2 regions of the Caballeronia sp. HLA56 genome follow, and region 2 is predicted to be linked to the other one. Evidence: predicted binding sites of a transcription regulator. Region 2 holds the regulator's gene; the other holds the start of a gene.
What was found. The regulator FliA, encoded in region 2, starts transcription of late flagellar genes. The targets are predictions, from matches to a motif close to CTAAAGTTTNNNNNNNNNNNGCCGNTA.

Region 1 (3,411 bases), 370 kb from region 2:
TCGGCGAAAGCGCACGAAACGCTCGGCGTGGTGCTGATGGACCAGACGCGATTCGACGACGCGGAGAAGCATTCGCGTCGCGCGATCGAACTCGATCCAACTTGCGACAGCGCGCACGAGAACCTGTTGTTCTGCTTGTCGCACAAGGAAGAAATCGACCGGAAGGCGTACTTCGAGCAGCATCTGTACTTCGCCGAGCAATGCGCGAAGCCGCTGCAATCGACGTGGAAGAAGCATCGGAACCAGCCGGACCCGAACCGCTGCATTCGCGTGGGCTTCGTCTCGGGCGACTACAACCAGCATCCGGTGGCTGTCTTCATCGAGCCGGTGTTCCGCTATCTCGTAAACGATCCCAGCGTCACGGTGCACGCGTACTACAACCGCTCGGTGACCGACGAGGTCACGCGCACGCTGCGCGATATCGTGCCGCGCTGGCACGACGTCTCGGGTTATAGCGATGCCGCGCTCGCCGACAAGATTCGCGCGGACGGCATCGACGTGCTGATCGATCTTTCGGGGCACACGGCCTATAACCGCCTGCTGACTTTCGCGCGCAAACCCGCGCCGATCCAGGCGACGTGGATGGGCTATCTCGGCACGACCGGCATGACCGCGATGGATTACTACATCGGCGATCGCCACTATGTGCCTGAAGAACAGATCGACGGTCAGTTCGTCGAAAAGCTGGCTTATCTGCCGGCGTATGCGCCTTTCAAGCCCTCGGAACATGCGCCGGCGCTCAACGCGTTGCCCGCGCTCACCAACGGCCACATCACTTTCGGCAGCTTCAACCGCTTCAACAAACTGCGTCCGCGCACCATCGCGCTGTGGTCGGAACTGCTGCGCGCGGTGCCGGATGCGCGCATGTTGATCGCAGGCGTGCCGCGCGACAACAGCCACACGATTCTGATCGATTGGTTCGAGAAGGAAGGAATCGATGTGAGCCGGCTCGAGTTTCGTCAGCGCTCGTCGCTCGTGCGCTATCTCGCGCATCACCTCGACGCCGATATCGCGCTCGACACGTTCCCTTACGCGGGCGGCGTCACCACCATGCAGGCGCTGTGGATGGGCGTGCCCACGCTCACCTTACCCGGCGAACTGATCGCGAGCCGAGGCAGCACGTCGGTGCTTTCCAACACGGGCCTCGGTGACTTCGTGGCTCGCGACCGCGCGGACTTCGTCGCGAAGGGCATCGAGTGGGCGGGCCGGGTCGAAGAACTCGCGCAGATCCGCGCCGGCATGCGCGAGCGCTGCCTGCAATCGCCGGGCTTCCAGCCCGACACGGTGGCCCGCGCGCTCTCCGCCAGCATGCGCCAGATGTGGCAGCGCTGGTGCGCCGGCAAGGCTGCGGCCACGTTCGACGTCTGAAGCGAATTTTTTAACGAAAGAAGTCGCTCCGTCTGCCGTTAAAGCTCTCAGACGGGGCATTCAAAAACCGCGAGCATCGGCAGCAGAGCCCCGCTGGGCAAGCTTTAGCACGGATTTCCAGGTATTTATCAGGCAAATCGAAACGAGCACTAAAGTTTGCCTAGCACGGGCCGAAAACCTAAACAAGCGGCCAAACAAACAAACGACGGACGCTTCCGCCAAACGATGGCGTTATCAACTCAGATAAATGCGCCAGGCCTCATCGGAGAAACAAAATGATCGGTATCAATAGCAACATCAACTCGCTGGTCGCTCAGCAAAACCTGAACGGCACGCAAAGCGCACTGTCGTCGGCAATCACGCGTCTTTCGTCGGGCAAGCGCATCAACAGCGCAGCAGACGACGCAGCTGGCCTCGCAATCGCTTCGCGCATGACCTCGCAGATCAACGGCCTGAACCAAGGCGTTTCGAACGCGAACGACGGCGTGTCGATGGTTCAGACGGCTTCGAGCGGTCTGTCGCAGATCACGGACAACCTTCAGCGTATCCGTCAGTTGGCCGTGCAAGCATCGAGCGGCTCGCTGTCGACGGCTGACAAGACCTCGCTGCAACAAGAAGTGACGCAGCGTATCAGCGAAATCAACCGTATCTCGTCGCAAACCACGTTCAACGGCACGAACCTGCTCGACGGCACCGCCGGCAGCAAGACGTTCCAGGTTGGCGCGAACGTCGGCCAGTCGATCACGATCGACCTCGGCTCGGCAGCAAACGTCTCGGCTCTGTCGCTCGGCGGCAGCAACCCGCAGAAGGGCACGGTCATCGGCACGGTCGACGGTCTGAGCCTGGGCAACACGGGTGCATCCGCAGCTGCCAGTTCGGCAACGATCACGTCGGTCAACGTCATCGCTGACGGCTCCGGCGGCTACACGTTCACCGACCAGGACAACAAGGCACTCGGCAGCTCGTTCGCCTCGTCGAACGTGTTCACGGGTCTGTCCGCAGGCAGCACGAGCATCAGCCTGAACAGCACCAACGTTCCTTCGGCAACTGCAGCTCAAACGTCCGAAGTCGGCGCGCTGACCGCGAACAACACGCCGCCGCAAGTGTCGCAAATCGACATCAGCAAGGCGAACGGCGCATCGTCCGCAATCGAGGCAGTCGACAACGCACTGGATGCAGTGAACTCGCTGCAAGCTCAGTTGGGCGCTGTGCAGAACCGCTTCAGCTCGGTTGCCGCTACCCAGACCGCGCAGTCGACCAACCTGTCGTCCGCTCAGTCGCAGATCACCGACGCGAACTTCGCGCAAGAAACCGCGAACCTCTCGAAGGCTCAGGTTCTGCAACAAGCTGGTATCTCGGTTCTGGCGCAAGCGAACTCGATGCCCCAGCAGGTTCTGAAGCTCCTCGGCTAAGCATCGCCGACGCAGTAACCGGCGCGTCTCGATCACGGCGCGCCGGCGACGTACCCAGGGAGGCTTGCCTCCCGATTTGCATTTCCGCCAGAGGCGCCTTCATGACGAATCGCCTGCTGACGGCGCAGTAAAACGCATCTTCAACCGCTCACGGCAAGAAGCCAGAAACGGAGCCATACATGTCCACGGTAGCAACCACTTCGGCATCCACGGTCGATCCGACCAGCGCCGTCCAGCAGGCCGCGCAGTCGATCATCAGTGGCTCGACCAACTCCACGATGGATGTGAACTCGCTCGTCACCGCCATCGTCAACGCGAAGGTCGCCGGACAGACGGATGCGCTGACAGCCAAGCAAACCAAGGACAACACCCAGCTCACCGCGGTCGGCACGCTCAAGTCCGTGCTGTCGCTTTTGCAAAGCTCGGTGAGTTCGCTCGCGGACGGCACGACGCTCGGCGCCTTCACGGCGACCGGCAGCGGCAAGGGTCTGACCGGCACGGCCAGCACCGGCGCGGTCGCGGGCACGTATTCGGTCGCGGTCAGCAACATCGCCACCTCGCAATCGCTTACCTCCACCGCGTTTACCAGCACCGCGCAACTCGGCACGGGCACGATGAAGCTGTCGGTGGG
Region 2 (3,411 bases):
CGCGCAAAAGACCATAACAGCAAGAAATCACCACCAGGGGTTCAGTATGGAGCAGGCGCATCAACCGGCACGCCGGGCCTATGCCTTCGCATGGTCCGGCAACCGGAATCCCGAACGCGAGCAAGCCATGCTGCGTATCGGGATGGGAGCGGCAGTTCTGCTGGCTTATGCGGTGTATGCGTGGCGGCACCCTTCGGCCAACGCGTCGCTGATCACGCGGTTGATCGCGCTCTACGTGTCCTACGGTGCAATCACACTATTGCTCGTCAGCCGGATGATGGCGCTGTCCAACGTCCGGCTCGTCATCACCACTATCCTCGATCAGGCGTTGCTCGGCGCCATGCTCTTTCTCTGCGGCACGCTCGCCTTGCCGCTGCTGTGGGTGGTGTTCTGGTTTCTGATCGGCTCGGGATGCCGCTACGGCAAGCGCACGCTCGCCATTTCGTGCGCAATGGCGCTCGTCGCGATCGTCGCGCTGGCGTTGTGGCAACCGTGGTGGGTGGCAAACCGCGCCGCCGCGCTCGGGCTCGCGCTGAGCGTGCTGGGCGCGTCGGTGTATCTGAGTGTGCTGGTCGACAGGCTTGGCAGCGCGAATCGCGTGCTGGCGCGGCAGGCATCGACAGACCCGCTCACGGGCCTCTATAACCGTTACGCGCTCGAACAAACCGTGAATCGCGCGATGTCCGCGCCCGAAGCCGCCGACGCGAATACCAGCGCACTGCTACTGATCGACCTCGACGGCTTCAAGGGCGTGAACGATACCTACGGTCACGCGGTCGGCGACGTGCTGTTGCAGTCGTTCGCGCAATTGCTTGCACGGCGCATGCGCAAGACCGACACCATCGCGCGGCTGGGCGGCGACGAGTTCGTCGTGCTCGCGCGCAACATGCGCGATCGCAGCGCGGTGCTCACGCTCACCGATGGCATCCATTCGGCGCTCGCCGACCTCACGCTGGTGCAGGAGCGGCCAGTGAGCGTATCGGCGAGTATCGGCGCCTGCTTGCTGTCGAGCGCGGCAGAAGCGCATGACGCCGATATCACCGCCGTGCTGAGAGCCGCGGATCGCGCGATGTATCGCGCAAAGAGTCTCGGCGAAGGCAAGACGGTGTTCGCCGAGGCGCGCGACTTCGAGATGCATTGAGCCCATCCGCGCGCATTCGAGCGCCTTTGCAAAGGCAAAAGCAAAAAGCGCGCGGCCCCGGTTCGGGGCTTCGCGCGCCTCTACAACTCGGAACTCAGGCCTCGACGCTAGTCCACGACTGTTCCCGCAGCTTCGCACGCAAACGCGCCACGGCCTGGCTATGCAACTGGCACACGCGCGACTCGCTCACTTCCATCACCGCGCCGATTTCGCGCAGGTTGAGGCCCTTCTCGTAGTACAAGCTCATGAGCAGCTTCTCGCGCTCCGGCAACTTGTCGATGGCTTCGATCAGCGCGCCGCGCAGACTGTCGTCCAGAAGCGCCGACAGCGGGTCCGAACGATCGACGCAGTAACGGTCGAGGAACGGCTCGTCGTCCGCCGAGCGGTCGAAGTCTTCGTAATAGATCAACTGGCTGCCGTGCAAGTCCTGCAGCATCGACTGATACTCGTCGAGCGGCATCTTCATGTGCTCGGCGACTTCGGTCTCGCTGGCCGAACGGCCAAGGTTCTGTTCCACCTTGTGTACCGCCGACTCCACTTCGCGCGATGTCTTGCGCATGCTGCGTGGCAACCAGTCGTTGGCGCGCAACTCGTCGAGCATGGCGCCGCGAATACGCTGACTTGCGTAGGTTTCGAACTGGGCGCCCTGATCTTCCTTGTAGCGGCTAGCCGCATCGAGGAGGCCAATCATGCCGGCCTGAATCAGATCGTCGAGATCGACGCTCGCCGGCATTTTGGCGACGAGCTGGAGTCCGAGGCGGCGAACGAGCGGCGCATATTTCGTAAGCACGTCGGACTGCGAGAGTTTGCCTTGGGCGTTATACATCCTGTTCACCTTTCAATATCACATCGACGCCGTGCTGCTCATTGCATGATCGGAAAACGCCGCCGCTCGGTGCGCCGCTTTCCGTCCGCTTTCACCAGACTCGCCAACCGGAATGTGCGCGTCGTACTGGCTCGCTTCGTCGCCGCGCGAAAACGGCGCGGGACGCATCGGCCAGTGCAGCAGCTCGGCTGCGATGTAGCGGTAGTCGCGCGCCGCGGCCGTAGCCGGAAACGCTTCCACCGCACACCGAGAGAGCTCCCTCGCCCGAGCGACGCGCGCATCCTCGGACACATACCCTGCCTGCACGAGCGACACGGCCAAATAACGGCTCGCGACACCCGAGAGGTTGTCGAACGCGACCGCTGCATCGGCTGCGTCCTGCACGTGATTCATCAGCACGCGGAACTGGCCGATCGCGTGGGCGTAGTGCAAGCGCTTCATGCACGCATACGCCTCGGTGATCGCCGACGCGGCTACCCGCGTCACTATCAGAAAGTCATGCGCCTGCGCCGCGAGCGACGAGAGCGCGCCATTACGATCGAGTTGCGCATCGATCAGCACGATATCTGCGGGGCCGTCGAGCAGCGCGCGTGCTTGCGCTGCGTCGTGGCTGATACGTTCATCGCGCGGTGCGGCGATCAGCGAAAAACCCATCGGCGTGCGCACCGCGACATCCTGCAATTCGCGACGGCCGGACATCACCGCCGAGAGCGCGCCCGCGCCATCCACACCCGCCATGCGGCTGACCGAGCCCGCGTTATGCCGCTCGTCGATGACGAGCACATCCTTGCCATGCACGGACAACGCCGCGCCGAGGTTCACTACCGCCGACGTGCAACCGATGCCCGCCGGTCCGCCCACTACAGCCACCACGCGAGAACTGGCGCGCGTCAGCAGCCTTCTCAGGCCTTCAGCCTGATCGAGCACGAACTTATCCAAAATGGACTCCATGCAGTTCGGTCGTGGCGCGTGCGGACAGTGCGGACAGAAGCGCCGGCACATCGTCGTCTTGCGGCACGAAAGGCGAGCCATCGCGCGGAATGCAGAACGCGCTCTTGATGAGGAAACGCTTGGTTGCGACGTACAAGTTCTCCGGCACCTTCTGACCGGTCGATACGTAATGCACCGGCAGCTTGTAGCGGATGACCGTATCGAGCACGCTGCCGAGGTTGGTCGCCTCGTCGAGCTTGGTCAGAATGCAGCCCGCGAGCGGCGGCTGGTCCGGCGCACTCTTGTAGGCCTGCACGACTTCGTTGAGCGTGTCGCCGTGGCTCGTGGCGTTCAGCAGCAACAAGCGTTGCACCGGCTGACCCGTGCCGCACAGCATCGCGATCTGGTCGGAGACCGTGCGATCGCGCTGGCTCATGCCGATCGTGTCGATCAGCACGATATGTTTGTTGCGCAGTTCGGAGAGCGCGAGTTGCAGGTCGGCGCCGTCCTTTAC

Region 1: a site for FliA is predicted at 1,518-1,544, ahead of ACYQ47_RS20375 (flagellin). Genes of this name have one in related genera too.

Annotation. Positions count from the first base shown of each region.
Region 1 covers NZ_BAAHOB010000005.1:193,534-196,944, forward strand. The annotation lists gene ACYQ47_RS20370 (tetratricopeptide repeat protein) at 1-1,368, shown strand, start outside; gene ACYQ47_RS20375 (flagellin) at 1,644-2,780, shown strand; gene fliD (flagellar filament capping protein FliD) at 2,960-3,411, shown strand, end outside.
Region 2 covers NZ_BAAHOB010000005.1:559,575-562,985, reverse strand. The annotation lists gene ACYQ47_RS22005 (GGDEF domain-containing protein) at 47-1,141, shown strand; gene ACYQ47_RS22000 (RNA polymerase sigma factor FliA) at 1,236-1,967, opposite strand; gene ACYQ47_RS21995 (MinD/ParA family ATP-binding protein) at 1,986-2,906, opposite strand; gene flhF (flagellar biosynthesis protein FlhF) at 2,899-3,411, opposite strand, start outside.